Regions from separate parts of the Streptomyces sp. NPDC050842 genome, predicted to be linked through region 1. Evidence: riboswitches for the same ligand, from Rfam matches in the RefSeq annotation. Region 1 holds a riboswitch; each other region holds the start of a gene.
What was found. Region 1 has a riboswitch for thiamine pyrophosphate ahead of thiO (glycine oxidase ThiO). Riboswitches for the same ligand answer to the same signal wherever they lie in the genome.
Positions count from the first base shown of each region.

Region 2: it holds a riboswitch for thiamine pyrophosphate, as region 1 does, so the genes downstream of both, thiC (phosphomethylpyrimidine synthase ThiC) here and thiO (glycine oxidase ThiO) in region 1, are expected to answer to the same signal.
Region 3: it holds a riboswitch for thiamine pyrophosphate, as region 1 does, so the genes downstream of both, ACIBG6_RS13555 (thiamine ABC transporter substrate binding subunit) here and thiO (glycine oxidase ThiO) in region 1, are expected to answer to the same signal.

Region 1 is NZ_JBITGA010000007.1:349,611-355,259, reverse strand. It holds gene pknB (Stk1 family PASTA domain-containing Ser/Thr kinase) at 1-856, opposite strand, end outside; gene ACIBG6_RS25295 (thiazole synthase) at 945-1,739, opposite strand; gene thiS (sulfur carrier protein ThiS) at 1,745-1,957, opposite strand; gene thiO (glycine oxidase ThiO) at 1,954-3,108, opposite strand; TPP riboswitch at 3,106-3,218, opposite strand; gene ACIBG6_RS25280 (NAD(P)/FAD-dependent oxidoreductase) at 3,364-4,527, shown strand; gene ACIBG6_RS25275 (Rv2175c family DNA-binding protein) at 4,571-4,936, shown strand; gene thiE (thiamine phosphate synthase) at 5,039-5,649, shown strand, end outside.
Region 2 is NZ_JBITGA010000005.1:206,784-212,432, reverse strand. It holds gene ACIBG6_RS17925 (DUF5326 family protein) at 1-67, shown strand, start outside; gene ACIBG6_RS17920 (helix-turn-helix domain-containing protein) at 350-1,075, shown strand; gene ACIBG6_RS17915 (SsgA family sporulation/cell division regulator) at 1,214-1,648, shown strand; gene ACIBG6_RS17910 (YibE/F family protein) at 1,748-3,127, opposite strand; TPP riboswitch at 3,199-3,333, shown strand; gene thiC (phosphomethylpyrimidine synthase ThiC) at 3,327-5,114, shown strand; gene ACIBG6_RS17900 (hypothetical protein) at 5,221-5,649, opposite strand, start outside.
Region 3 is NZ_JBITGA010000004.1:97,641-103,289, forward strand. It holds gene ACIBG6_RS13545 (ABC transporter ATP-binding protein) at 1-983, opposite strand, end outside; gene ACIBG6_RS13550 (ABC transporter permease) at 983-2,596, opposite strand; gene ACIBG6_RS13555 (thiamine ABC transporter substrate binding subunit) at 2,644-3,726, opposite strand; TPP riboswitch at 3,844-3,954, opposite strand; gene rlmN (23S rRNA (adenine(2503)-C(2))-methyltransferase RlmN) at 3,984-5,096, opposite strand; gene ACIBG6_RS13565 (phosphatidate cytidylyltransferase) at 5,305-5,649, opposite strand, start outside.

The sequences.
Region 1 (5,649 bases):
CCAGCTGCGCGTCGTCGAGGGCGGCGCGGGCCTCCCGGAGCAGGGCGAGCAGCGCGACGGCGTCGTGCGGGCGGAGCTCGGCGTTGCGGGCGGTGGCGGCCGAGACCAGCTCGTCCAGCTCGAAGGCGAGGCCGGGGACGGTGACCGAGGGAGCGGGCACGTCCGTGTGGAGGTGCTGGTAGAGGACCTGGGCGGGGGTGTCGCCGGCGTGGGGCTTGCCGCCGGTCAGCATCTCGTACAGCACGACACCGCACGCGTACACGTCGGCGCGGGTGTCGGCCGTGCCGTGCTCGATCTGCTCCGGCGCGAGGTACGAGACCGTGCCGAGGACCGAGCCGGTGGTGGCGGTCGCCGAGCCCACGGCCCGTACGAGACCGAAGTCGGCCACCTTGACCCGGCCGTCGTCCCCTATCAGGACGTTCTCCGGCTTCATGTCCCGGTGGACGAACCCGGCCCGGTGCGCGGCGCCCAGCGCGGCGAGGACGGGCTCCAGGATGTCGAGGGCGGCGCGGGGCGCGAGGGCGCCCCGCTCGCGCAGGACGTCGCGGAGGGTGCAGCCGGCGACGTACTCCATCGCCAGATAGACGTACGCGCCCTCGGCGCCCTGGTCGAAGACGCCGACGACGTTCGGGTGGGCGAGCCGGGCGACGGACTTCGCCTCGCGGATGAAACGCTCGACGAAGGCGGCGTCCGTCGCGAGGGCGGGGTGCATCACCTTGAGCGCGAGGACGCGGTCGAGGCGGGTGTCGACGGCCCGGTAGACCGTGGCCATCCCGCCGACGGCGATGCGCGCGTCGACGCGGTAGCGGCCGTCGAGCAGCCGCCCGACGAGGGGGTCCTGAAGGGTCGTGTCCACGGCGTCGAGTCTACGAGCCGTGGACACGGCCCCCGTGCGGCTGCCCCTGTACTGCAGCGCAGCTGTGACGAGCGCCGCAGCTCGCTCTCTAGAACGCCGGGCGTTCCGGGTCCAGGTGGGGGCGGCCCTCCACGGGGGACGAGGCCTCCGCGAAGTGGCGGCGGGGGATGCGGCCCGCCCGGTGCGCGAGTCGGCCCGCCTCCACCGCGTGCCGCATCGCCGAGGCCATCAGGACCGGCTCCTGCGCCCGCGTCACCGCCGAGGCCAGCATCACCGCCGCGCACCCCAGCTCCATCGCGAGCGCCGCGTCCGAGGCGGTGCCCGCCCCTGCGTCCAGGATCACCGGCACCCCCGCCCGCTCCGCGATCAGCTGGAAGTTGTGCGGGTTGCGGATGCCGAGTCCCGAGCCGATGGGGGAGCCGAGCGGCATGATCGCCGCGCACCCCACGTCCTCCAGCTTCCGCGCGAGGACCGGGTCGTCGTTCGTGTAGGGGAGGACGGTGAAGCCGTCGTCGACCAGCACCTCGGCCGCCACGAGGAGCTCCTCCCCGTCCGGCAGCAGCGTCCGCTCGTCGGCGACGACCTCCAGCTTGATCCAGTCGGTGCCGAGCGCCTCCCGGGCGAGCCGGGCGGTCAGGACCGCCTCGCCCGCCGTGAAGCAGCCCGCCGTGTTGGGCAGGACGCGGATGCCGAGCCGCTCCAGGACGGAGAGGACCGAGCCCTGGACCGTCGGGTCGAGGCGCCGCATCGCGACGGTGGTCAGCTCGGTGCCGCTGGCGACCAGCGAGCGCTCCAGGACGTCGAGGCTCGGCGCGCCGCCGGTGCCCATGATCAGGCGCGAGGAGAACTCCGTACCGCCGAGGACGAACACGTCGTCGGACATCGCGCTCAGCCTCCCTGCACCGCGGTCAGGACCTCCACGCGGTCGCCCTCGCCGAGCAGCGTGGCCGCCCACGCGCTGCGCGGGACGACGGCCTCGTTCACGGCCGCCGCCACCCCGGAGGGGGCCGTGCTCAGGGTCGCGACGAGGGCGTCGAGGGAGACGGGGCCGGTGAGCTCTCGGGGTTCTCCGTTCACGGACACGTTCACGGGCACGTTCATGCGGGTTGCTCCAGACGTACAGGGGAGAAGCGGCGGGGGGTGAAGGCGCGGGCCTCGGCGGGGAGGACGCCCGTGGTGAGCACCTCCGCCATGACGTCGCCGGTGACGGGGGTGAGCAGCACCCCGTTGCGGTAGTGGCCGGTGGCCAGGTGCAGGCCGGGCAGGGCGCTGGGGCCGAGCAGCGGCGCGTTGTCCGGGGACGCGGGGCGCAGTCCGGCCAGCGTCTCGGTGAGCGGCAGCTCGGTGATGCCGGGGACGAGCTCGTGGGCGTCGCGCAGCAGCTCGTACATCCCGCCCGCGGTCACCGTGGTGTCCCAGCCGAGCTCCTCGCTGGTGGCACCGACGACGAGCTCGCCGTTCGCGCGCGGCACGAGGTAGACGTGGCTGCCGCGGACGACGGCCCGGACGGTACGGGAGAGGAAGGGGGCGTACGGGGCGGGCACGCGCAGCCGCAGGACCTGGCCCTTCACGGGGCGGACCGGCGGCAGCACCTCGTCCGGCACGCCCGCGAGCCGCCCGCTCAGGCTGCCCGCGGCCAGGACGACCTGGCCGGCGGTCAGCTCCTCGCCGTCGGCGAGGAGGACCCCGCGGGCCCGGTCGCGGACGACCGTCAGGCGCTCCGCGAGGGCGCGGTGGAAGACCACCCCGGCCCGCTCGCAGGCGACGAGGAGCGCGGCGGCCAGCCGGCGCGGGTCGACCTGGTGGTCGCCGTCCACGCGCAGCCCGCCGCGCACCCCGGGGGCGAGCATCGGTTCGAGACGGCGGCAGTCGCGCCCGCTCAGCCACTCCGAGGTGAGGCCGCAGCGGGTCTGGAGGGCGTGGAGTTCGCGCAGATGGGCCCGGTCGTCGGCGTCGAGGGCGACGGCGAGCGTTCCGCAGGCGCGGTAGCCCACGTCGTGGCCGGTGGATTCCTCCAGGTCGGCGACGAACGCGGGATAGCGCGCGGCGGAGGCGAGGTTGAGCCCGAGCAGGGTCTCCTCGCCGTAGTGGAGTTCGGTGACGGCGGCGAGCATGCCGGCCGCGACCCGCGCGGCGCCGCCGCCCGGATCCGGGTCGACCACGGCGGTGCGCAGCCCGCGCCGCGCGGCCCGCCAGGCCGTGACCAGGCCGATGATGCCGCCCCCGACCACGAGGACATCGGAAGAACGCATGGGCGTCCAGCCCCTCCCTTCGCCGGCATGACCCGGATCAGGTTCGTACGGTCGGAGGCCGCCCAGCCTCCCTCTCAGCCCGGTGCGTCCGGGCTCCCGCGAGTGCTTTACGCCCGCCAGACTAGCCGCAGCCCCGGTGCGGTCCCAGGCCCCTCCCCGAACCCCTGCCTTCCTGACGGACCGTCAGATGCGTAAGGTGGTCGGGTGAGCGAGCAGAAGAAGGCCCAGCAGCAGGTCGTGATCGTCGGAGCCGGGATGGCGGGTGTGCAGACCGCCGTCGCCCTGCGCGAACAGGGCTTCACCGGCCCCGTGATCCTCATCGGGGCCGAGCCCCACCAGCCCTACGACCGGCCCCCGCTCTCCAAGGCGATCCTCCTCGGCAAGGCCGAGGACTCCGCCTTCGACGTCGACTTCGAGGCGCTCGACATCGAACTCCGCCTCGGCCTCGACGTCACCGGGCTGCGCGCCGCCGACCACGAGCTCGACACCGAGGCCGGGCCCGTCCCGTACGACGTCCTCGTCGTCGCCACCGGCGCCCACCCCGTCACCCTGCCCGGAGCCGAGGGCGTCCCCGGGGTCCACCTGCTGCGCACCCTCGACGACGCCGTACGCCTCGGCCCCGTCCTGGAGCGCCGCCACGCCGTCGTGGTCGTCGGCGCGGGCTGGATCGGCGCAGAGTTCGCCACCGCCGCGCGCGAGGCCGGCTGCGCCGTCACCGTCGTCGAGGCGGCCGACCGCCCCCTCGCCGGCGCCCTGCCCGCCGAGGTCGCCGCCCCCATGGCCGACTGGTACGGGGCGAACGGCGCCGAACTCCTCACCCACGCGCGCGTGGACACGGTCGAACCCGGCCGGGTCGTCCTCGCCGACGGCCGCGAGCTGCCCGCCGACGCCGTCGTCGTCGGCATCGGCGCCCGCCCCGCCACCGGCTGGCTCGCCGGCTCCGGCATCGCCCTCGACGCGAGCGGCGCCGTCACGGCCGACGAGCGGCTGCGCACCTCCCTGCCCGACGTGTACGCCGTCGGCGACTGCGCCTCCTACCCCTCCGCCCGCTACGGCCGGCGCCTCCTCGTGCACCACTGGGACAACGCGCTCCAGGGCCCGCGCACGGTCGCCGCGACGATCACCGGCGCCGACACCGGCCCGTACGACCCGGTGCCGTACTTCTGGTCCGAGCAGTTCGGCCGGTTCGTCCAGTACGCCGGGCACCACGCGGACGCCGACGAGCTCCTCTGGCGCGGCGACCCGGCGGACGACACCTGGTCGGTGCTCTGGCTGCGCGCCGGGGTCCCGGTGGCCCTCCTCGCCGTCGGCCGCCCCCGCGACCTGGCCCAGGGCCGCAAGCTCATCGAGGCGGCCACCCCCGTCGATCCGGAACGCGCCGCCGACCCGTCCGTCCCCCTGAAGGCGGCAGTCAGGTAGGGCCCGGGTACCGACTGTCGGTCCGGGATGGCAGGCTTGTCCTGTGACCGAGATTGACGTAAAGATCGATGCGCTCGTCCCCGCCTGGCTCTACGTGCCCGACATCGCGGAGATGCTCGATGTCGAGGTGACGCGCGTGCGGCAGCTGATCAAGGAAGGTCAGCTCATCGCCGTGCGCCGTGGAGAGAACAACGCCCTGCAGATCCCCGCCGCCTTCATCCAGGGCGACGCGATCGTCAAGGGGCTCGTCGGGCTCCTGACCGTCCTGCGGGACGACGGCTTCACCGACGAAGAGATGCTGGAGTGGCTCTTCACTCCGGACGAGAGCCTGCCGGGCACGCCCGCGCAGGCGCTCAACGAGAATCGCGGCACGGAGGTGAAGCGCCGCGCCCAGGCGCTCGCCCTCTGACACTCGCACGCACCGAAGACACCACCAGCGGGTGACGCGGTGGCCGGCCCCGCACGGGCCGGCCGCCGCGGCACCGGCGACACCGACGGGGGGAACCCACCCATGCCCACGCCTCGTGAGCGGCTCGCCGACGCCCGGCTCTACCTGTGCACCGACGCCCGGAAGCGCCAGGGCGACCTGCCCGCCTTCCTCGACGCCGTGCTCTCCTCCGGCGTGGACATCGTGCAGCTCCGCGACAAGGGCATGGAGGCCGGTGAGGAGCTGGAGCACCTCGCCGTCTTCGCCGAGGCCGCCCGCCGCCACGGCAAGCTCCTCGCGGTGAACGACCGGGCCGACGTCGCCCACGCCATCGGCTCCGACGTGCTCCACCTCGGCCAGGGCGACCTGCCCGTGCCCGCGGCCCGCGCGATCCTCGGCGACGAGATCCTGATCGGCCGTTCCTGCCACGCCGACTCCGAGGCGGCCGCGGCCGCCGTCGAACCGGGCGTGGACTACTTCTGCACCGGGCCCTGCTGGCCCACCCCCACCAAGCCCGGGCGGTACGCCCCGGGGCTCGACCTCGTGCGGTACGCGGCCGGTCTGGCTCAGAACCGCCCCTGGTTCGCCATCGGCGGCATCGACGAGACCAACCTCGACGAGGTCCTGGACGCGGGCGCCCGCCGGATCGTCGTCGTCCGCGCGATCACCGAGGCCGAGGACCCGGCGGCCGCGAC
Region 2 (5,649 bases), on a different contig from region 1:
CGTCGCCGGACTCGTCTACGTCGTGCGGAAGTTCAAGAACTCCACCGGGTCGCGCGAGGACTGGTAGCACAAGCTGCGGAGCCGTAGGCAACCGATGGCGGACATTAGCCCGCCCGGGGGAACGCAGGGGTGGAATCCAGGCAGGGCCTCAAAGGCTGCCACTAGAGTGGAATCCCTCCGCCGTGTTGGGGACTACGGGCGTAGACCGCCGTACTGACCAGCGGTTTCCCAGGCCCGGCGGGCGCGCGGGGGCGGCCCCCGCGGGCGGATGCACTGCATCCGTCGTCACGCCTGGGGGTGACCTTTGGCCACGGCTACGCAATCTGCTGCACCTACTCTGATCGGCTCGGTGCAGCGGGCGCTGAGACTTCTGGAGGCCGTGTCCTCCCATGCGGACGGCGCCCCGGCCAAACAGCTCGCCCGTGAGACGGGCCTTCCGCTGCCCACCACGTACCACCTGCTCCGCACCCTGACGCACGAGGGCTATCTACGCCGCGAGAAGGGTGTGTTCGTCCTGGGCGACGCCGCCGTCCGACTGGCCGGCGGCGGAGCTGTGCAGAATCGTCGCATCAAGATCGAAGACTCCCTTGCCCGCTGGCGGGACGAGATCGGTGTGCCGGTGTACTTCGCCCTCTACCGCGAGGGCGAGATCGAGCTCGTCGCCGTCGCGGACACTCCCTCGGCCCCCGCGGTCGAGGAGTGGGCCGACTTTCGCGAGACCGCGCACGCGCACGCCATCGGGCAGTGCCTGCTGAGCCAACTCGATCTGAAAGCTCGTCAAGACCACCTCGACCGCCATCCGGTGGAAGCCATCACTCCGTACACGGTGCGTAACCGCCGTGTGCTTTTGGATCGTTTGGGCGGTTTGGGGCGAATGGAGCCCCTGGTAGAGCGTCAGGAATATGCACTCGGCACGGTCTGTGCCGCCATTCCCATCACGGCGGGCTCCGCGGCGGCCGCGATGGCCATTTCCCTCCCCCTTCACCAGGAAGAACGGTTGCTCCCAGCAGTCGAGCGGCTACGTACGGAGATCGGAAGGCTCTTCAGTTCGCTCGCGTTCTCTATCAGTATCTGAAAAATCACTCCTTGTGATCTGCTAGCGCTTACAGCACGATTGCGTCAAGAGGGCCACGGGGGATCATTCCTGGCCGTTTCGGTCACAGCTTTCAGCAGCTGTGTTTACACAACTGCTTCATCTACTGCGGGGTACATGATGCGAGAGTCGGTTCAGGCCGAGGTCCTGATGAGCTTCCTCGTCTCCGAGGAGCTCTGCTTCAAGATCCCAGTCGAGCTGCGATACGAGACCCGGGATCCTTACGCGGTGCGGATGACCTTCCATCTCCCCGGAGACGCGCCCGTGACCTGGGCGTTCGGTAGGGAACTGCTGCTCGACGGGATCAACAAGCCGAGCGGGGACGGGGACGTGCACATCGCCCCGACGGACCCCGATGGGCTCTCGGACGTTTCCATCCGGCTTCAGGTGGGCGGCGACCGCGCCCTTTTCCGGGCGAGCGCGCCGCCGCTGGTCGCCTTCCTCGACCGCACGGACAAGCTGGTTCCGCTTGGTCAGGAACGGACACTCGGCGACTTCGAGGACAACCTGGAGGCGGCACTCGGCCGGATTCTGGCAGAGGAGAACGCCGGCTGAGACCCCGTCGGCACAGCGACGGGGTCCACCAGGGAACGGGACGGGACGCGGAGTGCGGGGTGCGGGAGTGCGGGACGGACCGGCCCACACCCGGAATCCCTACTTCGCGCGGCGGCGCCGACCGCCCCGTACCGCCGCCGCCCGGGGCTTCCCGTCGGCGTCGGCTCCCGGCCGGTCGGCGGAGACCACCAGCGCCGCGAGGACCGTGGTGAGCGGCACGGACGCGACCAGACCGATCGAACCGACCAGCGTTCGGACGATCTCCACCGCGACCAGTTCGCTGTTGGCCACCGTGCCCATGCTGCTCTGCGCGATCGAGAAGAGCAGCAGCAGCGGCAGGGCGGCGCCCGCGTAGGCGAGGACCAGGGTGTTCACGACCGAGGCGATGTGGTCGCGGCCGATCCGGATCCCGGCCCGGTACAGCGCGCGCGGCCCCATGCGCGGGTCGGCCTGGTGCAGCTCCCAGACCGCCGAGGTCTGGGTGACGGTCACGTCGTCGAGGACACCGAGCGAACCGATGATGACGCTGGCGAGCAGTAGGCCGGACATGTCGATGTCCGGGTACAGGCCGTGGATCAGGCCGGTGTTGTCGTCGGTGTTGCCGCTGAGCGAGGCCCAGCCGATGAAGAGCGAGCCGAGCAGGCCGATCAGCAGCAGCGAGATCAGCGTGCCGAGCACCGCGACCGAGGTGCGGGCCGAGAGCCCGTGGCACAAGTAGAGCGCGATCAGCATGATCGCGCTCGACCCGACCACCGCCACGACCAGCGGATTCGAGCCCTCCAGGATCGCCGGCAGGATGAAGAACGTCAGCACCAGGAAGCTCGCGACGAGCGCGACGAGCGCCATCAGGCCCTTCATCCGGCCGACGACGACGACCGCGACGGCGAAGATCCCGGCGAGCAGCGCCATCGGGAGCTTCCGGTCCACGTCCGTCACGGAGTACTGGAGATCACGCGGGGCGTCGGGGGCGTACGCCACCACCACGCCCTGCCCCTCGTGCAGTTGGCGCGGCGCGTCGGGCTGCACGATCTCGGTGAACGTACGGCCCTTCTCCGGGCCGCTGGTGACCTCGACCGTCGCCTTCTCGCACTGACCCTGCTGGGCTTCGACCGCCTCGCGTCCCTCGGGCGTGGAGGTGTCGCCCGTCGGCGGGACCTGGGCGGCGTTCACGTCCTTGCAGTCGACCTGCTCGACGGAGACGACCGTGCCCTGCTCGGTCTGCCGGTCGAAGCCGACCCCGGTGCGCTCGTGCGCGGGAGTGCCGCCGGGCCACAGGACCGCTAGTCCGACCACGACGGCGGTGGCGAAGGGGATCAGGACCGCGGCGATGACCTTGCGGAGATGCCGGGAGACGGGGGCGGCGGGGCCGTGGCTGTGGCTGTGCCCGTGCCCATGGGAGGGGCCGGAATCGTGCCCGTGCCCATGGTCGGGACCGGGGACGTGGCCGTGCGGCTCGGGGGGCTGCTGGGGGGAAGTCACCGACCGATCATCGCAAGAACGGTGGGGGCCCACTGGTCAGCACGCCAGGGATGGCGCTAGCGTGGTGACCACTTTGCACACGCGGGAGCTCGGAGCACCGGGCTGAGAGGGCGCTGATCACCGTACGCACGTACGGGAGGAGGCTGCGCCGACCGCCGAACCTGTTACCGGGTAATGCCGGCGTAGGGAGATCGGTCTCATGACCATTCAGGATGCACGCACGCCTGCCTCCGACCAGGACGGCACGTCCGTCGACGGCGCCCGCACGCCGGGCTGGCACAAGGGCTACGTCGAGGGTTCGCGCCCCGACCTCCGGGTCCCGGTCCGTCAGGTGCACCTCACCAACGGCAAGGACGTGACGCTGTACGACACGTCCGGTCCGTACACCGACCCCACCATCGACACCGATGTACGGCGCGGCCTGGCGCCGTTGCGCGAGAACTGGATCATCGCGCGCGGTGACACCGAGGAGTACGCGGGCCGTCCCGTCCGCCCCGAGGACGACGGCATCAAGCACACGTCGCCGCGCGGTGGCGGGCTCAAGAACCTCGACGCCGTCTTCCCCGGTCGTCCGCGCCTGCCGCGCCGCGGCCGCGACGGCCAGGCGGTGACGCAGCTCGCGTACGCCCGCCGGGGGGAGATCACCCCGGAGATGGAGTTCGTCGCGATCCGCGAGAACGTCTCCCCCGAGGTCGTACGGGAGGAGATCGCCGCGGGCCGCGCGGTGCTCCCCGCGAACGTCAACCACCCGGAGATCGAGCCGATGATCATCGGCAAGCGGTTCCTGGTGAAGGTGAACGCCAACATCGGCAACTCCGCCGTCACCTCCTCCATCGAGGAGGAGGTGGAGAAGATGACCTGGGCCACCAAGTGGGGCGCGGACACGGTCATGGACCTGTCCACCGGCCGCAACATCCACACCACCCGCGAGTGGGTGCTGCGCAACTCCCCCGTGCCGATCGGCACCGTGCCGCTCTACCAGGCCCTGGAGAAGGTCGACGGCCGGGCCGAGGACCTGACCTGGGAGATCTACAAGGACACGGTCATCGAGCAGGCCGAGCAGGGCGTCGACTACATGACGGTCCACGCCGGTGTGCTCCTGCCGTACGTGCCGCTCACCGCGCGCCGCAAGACCGGCATCGTCTCGCGCGGCGGCTCGATCATGGCCGCCTGGTGTCTCGCCCACCACAAGGAGAACTTCCTCTACACGAACTTCGAGGAGCTCTGCGAGATCCTGGCGGCGTACGACGTCACGTACTCGCTCGGCGACGGTCTGCGCCCCGGCTCGATCGCGGACGCCAACGACGAGGCGCAGTTCGCGGAGCTGCGCACGCTCGGCGAGCTGAACACGATCGCCAAGCGGCACAACGTGCAGACGATGATCGAGGGCCCGGGCCACGTCCCGATGCACAAGATCAAGGAGAACATCGACCTCCAGCAGGAGATCTGCGAGGAGGCGCCGTTCTACACGCTCGGCCCGCTGACGACGGACGTGGCGCCCGCCTACGACCACATCACCTCCGGCATCGGCGCGGCGATGATCGCCTGGTGGGGCACGGCGATGCTCTGCTACGTCACGCCCAAGGAGCACCTGGGCCTGCCCAACAAGGACGACGTGAAGACGGGCGTCATCACGTACAAGATCTCCGCCCATGCGGCGGACCTCGCCAAGGGGCACCCGGGCGCGCAGGAGTGGGACGACGCGCTGTCGGACGCGCGGTTCGAGTTCCGCTGGGAGGACCAGTTCAACCTGGCGCTCGACCCGGTCACCGCCCGCGAGTTCCACGACGAGACGCTGCCGGCGGAGCCCGCGAAGACCGCGCACTTCTGCTCGATGTGCGGTCCGAAGTTCTGCTCGATGAAGATCTCCCAGGACATCCGGCGTGAGCACGGCGGCACGCAGCAGGAGATCGAGGCCGGGATGGCGGAGAAGTCGAAGGAGTTCGCGGAGGCCGGCAACCGCGTCTACCTGCCGCTCGCGGACTGACCGCGGCGGCTTCCGAACCGGCACCACGCCGGCTTCTGAGCAGGCACCGGCCCGCGACCCACGGGGGAGTCGCGGGCCGGTGCCGTTGTCAGGTGGGGTGCCGTCGTCAGCCGACGGTGTCGTCGTCCCGGTCCATGGCGGCGAGGGCGTCGCGGAGGAAGGGGACGACGCCGCGTTCGAGCAGGGCGAGGCGCCAGGCCTCGCGAGCGTGGGACAGCTCGTCGTCCGCCGCGGTGGCGGGCGTACCGGCGCCGACCGTCGCGGTCGGGCTGTTGCGCAGGGCGGTCCGGAGGAGGCCGGCGGCCGCGCAGAGCAGGCCCGCCGCGGCGACCGCGCCGAAGACCAGGCCGGCCGTCAGCAGTGTCGCGCCGAACACCACGGTGGGCGCGATCGCGTGCAGGAGCGCGCCGACCAGCAGGAAGATGAAGGCGGCCGACCCGGCGAGGACAGGCACCATGACGGTCACGATCGCGACGATCCCCGCGCCGGAGCCGTCCTGCGGGGCGGGGACGCGGGTGGCGACCGCGACGCGGCT
Region 3 (5,649 bases), on a different contig from region 1:
AACCGCACGTCGACCGCGGCCCCCTCCGCCGGCGCCTCGCTCAGCGGGAACTCCGCCTCCAGCGGCGGCCCGTCCGCCGGCCGGAGCCGTACCACGACGCGGTCGCCCCGGAAGGTCCGCGACTCGACGGTCCACTCCGACGACTCCGTCGGGACGAGACGCACCCCGCCCGGCCGGACGAGGAGCCGCCGCTCCCCCTGCGGCGATCCCTCCGGCACCGGGACCTTCCCCCACACCGTCTCCGCGACCGTCCCGGCGACCCGCGCCGCCACCACGTTGTCGAAGCCGAGGAAGCGGGCCACGAACTCCGAGGCCGGCCGCGACCACACCTCGACGGGCACACCCGACTGGGCGATCCGCCCGTCCCGCATCACCACGACCCGGTCGGCGAGCGCGAAGGCCTCGCCCTGGTCGTGGGTGACGGCGAGGACCGTCGTCCCGAGCCGCCCGAAGAGCTGCCTCAGCTCGACGACGAGCCGCTCCCGCAGCCCCCGGTCGAGCTGTCCGAGGGGCTCGTCCAGCATGAGCAGCCGGGGCCGGGGCGCCAGCGCCCTCGCCAGCGCCACCCGCTGCTGCTCGCCGCCGGAGAGCGCGGACACCGAGCGCCGCTCGGCCCCCGGCAGCCCGACGAGGTCGAGCAGCTCCCGTACGCGCTCCGCCTGCTCGGCCTTCGCGGCCCCCCGCATCCGCGGCCCGAAGGCGATGTTCCCGCCGACGTCCCGCTGCGGGAACAGCTGGTGGTCCTGGAACATCAGCCCGACGCCCCGCCGGTGCACCGGCACGCCCGCCTGGTCGGCGCCGCCGAGCAGCACCCGGCCGCCGTCGAGCGCCTGGAGTCCGGCGACGACCCGGAGCAGTGTGGACTTGCCGCTGCCGCTGGGACCGAGGACGCACACGATCTCGTGCTCGGCGACCTCCAGGTCCACGGCGTCGAGCGCGGCCCGCTCCCCGAACCGTACGGTCGCGTCCTGGATCGAAAGCATCAGAACTCCCCGGAGGTCCGCTCGGTGCGCAGCCGTTCCAACAGCAACAGGGACACCGCGCACACCACCATCAGAATCGTCGAGAGGGCCATCGCCTGGCCGTAGTTGAGCTCGCCCGGCCGCCCGAGCAGCCGGGCCACCGCCACCGGCAGCGTCGGGCTGTCCGGCCGGGCGATGAAGACGGTCGCGCCGAACTCCCCGAGCGACACGGCGAAGGCGAACCCCGCGGCGATGAGGAGCGCCCGCCGCACCAGCGGCAGGTCCACCTCCCGCCAGGCCCGCCACGGTGACGCGCCGAGCACGGCCGCCGCCTCCCGCAGCCGCTCGTCGACCGCCCGCAGCACCGGCAGCATCGTCCGTACGACGAAGGGGACGCCGACCAGGGCCTGGGCGAGCGGTACGAGGATCCAGCTGGCCCGCAGGTCGAACGGCGGTTCGTCGAGCGTGATGAGGAACCCGAAGCCGACGGTGACGGCCGAGACCCCGAGCGGCAGCATGAGCAGCGCGTCGAAGCCCCGCACGAGCCGTCCGGCCCTCCTCGTGAGCGCCGCAGCGGCGAGACCGCCGATCAGTACCGCGATGCCCGTGGCGGCCGCCGCGTACCGCAGCGAGTTCCCGATCGCCTCCAGCGGCGGCACCAGGAAGGTGCCGGCCTCGTCGAGCGACCCGAGCGCCCGGTAGTAGCCGAGCCCGTACCCCTGCGGCCCGGCGAAGGAGCGCTCCACGAGCACGCCCAGCGGCAGCAGGATCAGCAGCGCCACCGAGACGAGGACGCCCGCGAGCAGCGCCCACTGTCCGAAGCCGCGCGGCCGGCGCGCGGTCGTCTCCGGCGGGACGAGCCGCAGCGCGGTCTCCCGCCGCCGTACCGTCCGGGCGTGCACGGCCAGGATCGCGCCGACCGCGGCGAACTGGACGAGAGTGAGGACGGCGGCCGTCGGCAGGTCGAGCAGCCGGGCGGTCTGCCGGTAGATCTCGGCCTCCAGGGTGGAGTACCCGTCCCCGCCGAGGATCTGGACGACACCGAAGGAGGTGAACGTGAAGAGGAAGACCATCAGGGCCGCCGCCGACACCGCCGGCACGAGCGCCGGCAGGGTCACCGTCCGCCAGGCCGTCCAGCGCGAGGCGCCGAGGACCCGGGCGGCCTCCTCCTGGCGCGGGTCCAGCTGGGACCAGAGGCCGCCGACGGTCCGTACGACCACCGCGTAGTTGAAGAAGACGTGCGCGAGGAGGATCGCCCAGACGCTGGTGTCGAGCCGCAGCCCCCACAGCTCGTCCGTCAGACCGCCCCGGCCGACGAGCGCCAGGAAGGCCGTGCCGACGAGGACGGTCGGCAGCACGAACGGGACCGTGACCACGGCCCGCAGCACGCTCTTCCCCGGGAAGTCGAAACGGGCGAAGACGTACGCGCCGGGCAGCGCCACGAGCAGTGTCAGACCGGTGGAGGCGGCCGCCTGCCACACCGTGAAGCCGAGCACGTCGAGGATGTCCGGCCGGCTCAGCGTCTCGCCGACCCGGCCGAACCGCCAGACGCCGTCGGGCCGCAGCCCGCGGTCGACGATCGACGCGACGGGCCAGGCGAAGAAGACCCCGAAGAACGCGACGGGCAGGGCCATCAGCCCCAGCCGCGTCGCGCTCCCCCGGAGATCGCCCCGGCCCCGCACTACTTCAGGACGAGCGACGACCACTGCTGGATCCACGGGTCACGCTTCTCGGCGATCTTCTCGGGCGCCATCGTCTCCGGCGCGTCGATCACGACGCCGTGCTTCGTGAACAGCTCCGGCAGCGTCGCGTCCTTCGCGACCGGGTTCACGAACATCTGGAGCGGCATGTCGTCCTGGAACTTCTTCGAGATCAGGAAGTCGATCAGCGCCTTGCCGCCCTCGGGGTTCTTCACGCCGTTCAGCAGGCCCGCGAACTCGATCTGCCGGAAGCAGGTGCCGGTGGAGACCCCGGTCGGGGCCACCTTCGGCTGCGGCTCGCCGTACAGCACCTCGACCGGCGGGCTGGAGGCGTACGACACGACGAGCGGCCGGTCGCCCTTGGCCTGCTTGCCGCCGGCCGAACCGGAGAACTCCTGGTTGTAGGCGAGCTCCCAGCTGTCGACGGTCTTCACACCGTTGTCCTTCAGCTTCTTCCAGTAGCCCTGCCAGCCCTCGTCGCCGTACTTCGCGGCCGTACCGAGGAGGAAGCCGAGGCCCGGGGAGGACCGCTCGGGGTTCTCGACGACGAGCAGGTCCTTGTACGCCGGCTTCGCCAGGTCGTCGAAGGTCTGCGGCGGCGCCAGCTTCTTGTCGGCGAAGTACTTCTTGTCGTAGTTGACGCAGATGTCGCCGGAGTCGACCGGGGTGACCCGCTGCTCCTTGTCGAGGCGGTACGCGGCCGGGATCCGGTCCACGCCCTTCGCCTCGTACGGGACGAAGATCCCGTTGTCGAGGGCGCGGGAGAGCAGGGTGTTGTCGACGCCGAAGAAGACGTCGCCCTGCGGGGAGCCCTTGGTCAGGATCTCCTTGTTGACGGCCTCGCCCGCGTCGCCGGCCTTGAGGACCTTGACCGTGTATCCGGTCTCCTTCGTGAACTCCGCCAGCACCTCCTTGGAGGCGTTGAAGGAGTCGTGACTCACGAGGGTCACGGTCTTCGACACGGGCTTGCCGGACTTGCCCGCGTCACCCTTGGCACCGGACTCGGTGCCGCAGGCGGCGAGGGTGGTGACGCCCAGCGCCGCGACGAGCGCGGCGGCGGCCATTCTCTTGGTGCTCGCCGAAATGGTGGTGCTCACTGAGATTCCTCCTGGGTATGACCAGGAAGAGACGCGGCCCTGCCCACGTCCGGGGGAACCCGGACGCGGGCAGGGCGCAACAGCTTGAGTTAACGACCGAACTTCCTACCCAGAATGACCTGGGCAAGGTTCAGAGGGTCTGCGGTCCTACGGTGACCGCACTCTCAGCGCTGTGGCGCTCCCCTGTCGGAATATGGAGATGTGTTCGAGCTCAGACTACAAGGTCAGCGCTCGGAGGCCGCCAGCTGTCCACAGGCACCGTCGATCTCCTGGCCCCGGGTGTCCCGGACGGTCACCGGAACGCCGTGGCGGGCGATGGCGTCGACGAAGGCCCGCTCGTCCTCCGGACGGGACGCCGTCCACTTCGAGCCGGGCGTCGGGTTCAGCGGGATCAGGTTGACGTGCACCCGCTTGTTCTTCAGCAGCTTGCCGAGGAGGTCACCGCGCCACGCCTGGTCGTTGATGTCGCGGATGAGCGCGTACTCGATGGAGACCCGGCGGCCCGACTTCTCCGCGTACTCCCAGGCGGCGTCGAGGACCTCGCGGACCTTCCAGCGGGTGTTCACCGGCACGAGGGTGTCGCGCAGCTCGTCGTCGGGGGCGTGCAGCGAGACCGCGAGGCGGCACTTGAAGCCCTCGTCGGCGAAGCGCTGCATCGCCGGCACGAGACCGACCGTGGACACGGTGATCCCGCGCTGCGAGAGCCCCAGGCCGTCCGGCTCGGGGTCGGTGAGCCGCCGGATCGCGCCGACGACCCGCTTGTAGTTGGCGAGGGGCTCGCCCATGCCCATGAACACGATGTTCGAGAGGCGCGCCGGCCCGCCGGGCACCTCGCCGTCCCGCAGGGACCGCATGCCGTCCACGATCTGGTGCACGATCTCGGCGGTCGACAGGTTCCGGTCGAGGCCCGCCTGCCCGGTCGCGCAGAACGGGCAGTTCATGCCGCAGCCGGCCTGCGAGGAGATGCACATGGTCACCCGCTCCGGGTAGCGCATGAGCACCGACTCCACGAGCGTGCCGTCGTGCAGCCGCCACAGGGTCTTACGGGTGGTGTCGTCGTCGCACGAGATGTGCCGCACGACGGACATCAGGTCGGGCAGCAGCTCCCCGGCCAGCTTCTCCCGCGAGGCCGCCGGGATGTCGGTCCACTGCGCGGGGTCGTGCGTGTACCGCGCGAAGTAGTGCTGCGACAGCTGCTTGGCGCGGAACGGCTTCTCGCCGATCGCGGCGACGGCTTCCTTGCGCTCGGCGGGCGTGAGGTCGGCCAGGTGCCGCGGCGGCTTCTTGGCTTCCTTGGGGGCGATGAAAGTGAGTTCTCCGGGCACAGGACGGGCCACGATCGGGTGTCTCCTCAGACGGCACGAGGTCCGGACAGCCCCGCGTCGGCGGGAAGCGCGGCATGACGATGCCGAAGCCAGGAGACCTCACTGGAGCGTCCTCGCGGTGGCGAGGACGGCGGAAGGGCCCGCGGCGCACGCGCCACGAGCCCTTCCAGAGTACCCGCTGTCCGTCAACCGTCTCCGACGGACGGAATCGACCGGCCTCTCAGCCCGTCCCCACGAACAGCGCGAGCAGCAACCACACCACCGGCGCCGTCGGCAGCAACGAGTCCAGCCGGTCCATGATGCCCCCGTGGCCCGGGAGCAGCGTGCCCATGTCCTTGATGCCGAGATCGCGCTTGATCATCGACTCGCCGAGGTCACCGAGCGTCGCGCTCGCCGCCACCGCCAGACCGAGGATCAGACCCTGCCACCAGGTCCCGTCGTCGATCATGAACTCCATGCACAGCGCGCCCGCCGCCATCGCGAACGCCACCGCGCCGCCGAGACCCTCGCGGGTCTTGCCGGGGCTGATCCTCGGCGCCAGCTTGTGCTTGCCGAAGCGCCAGCC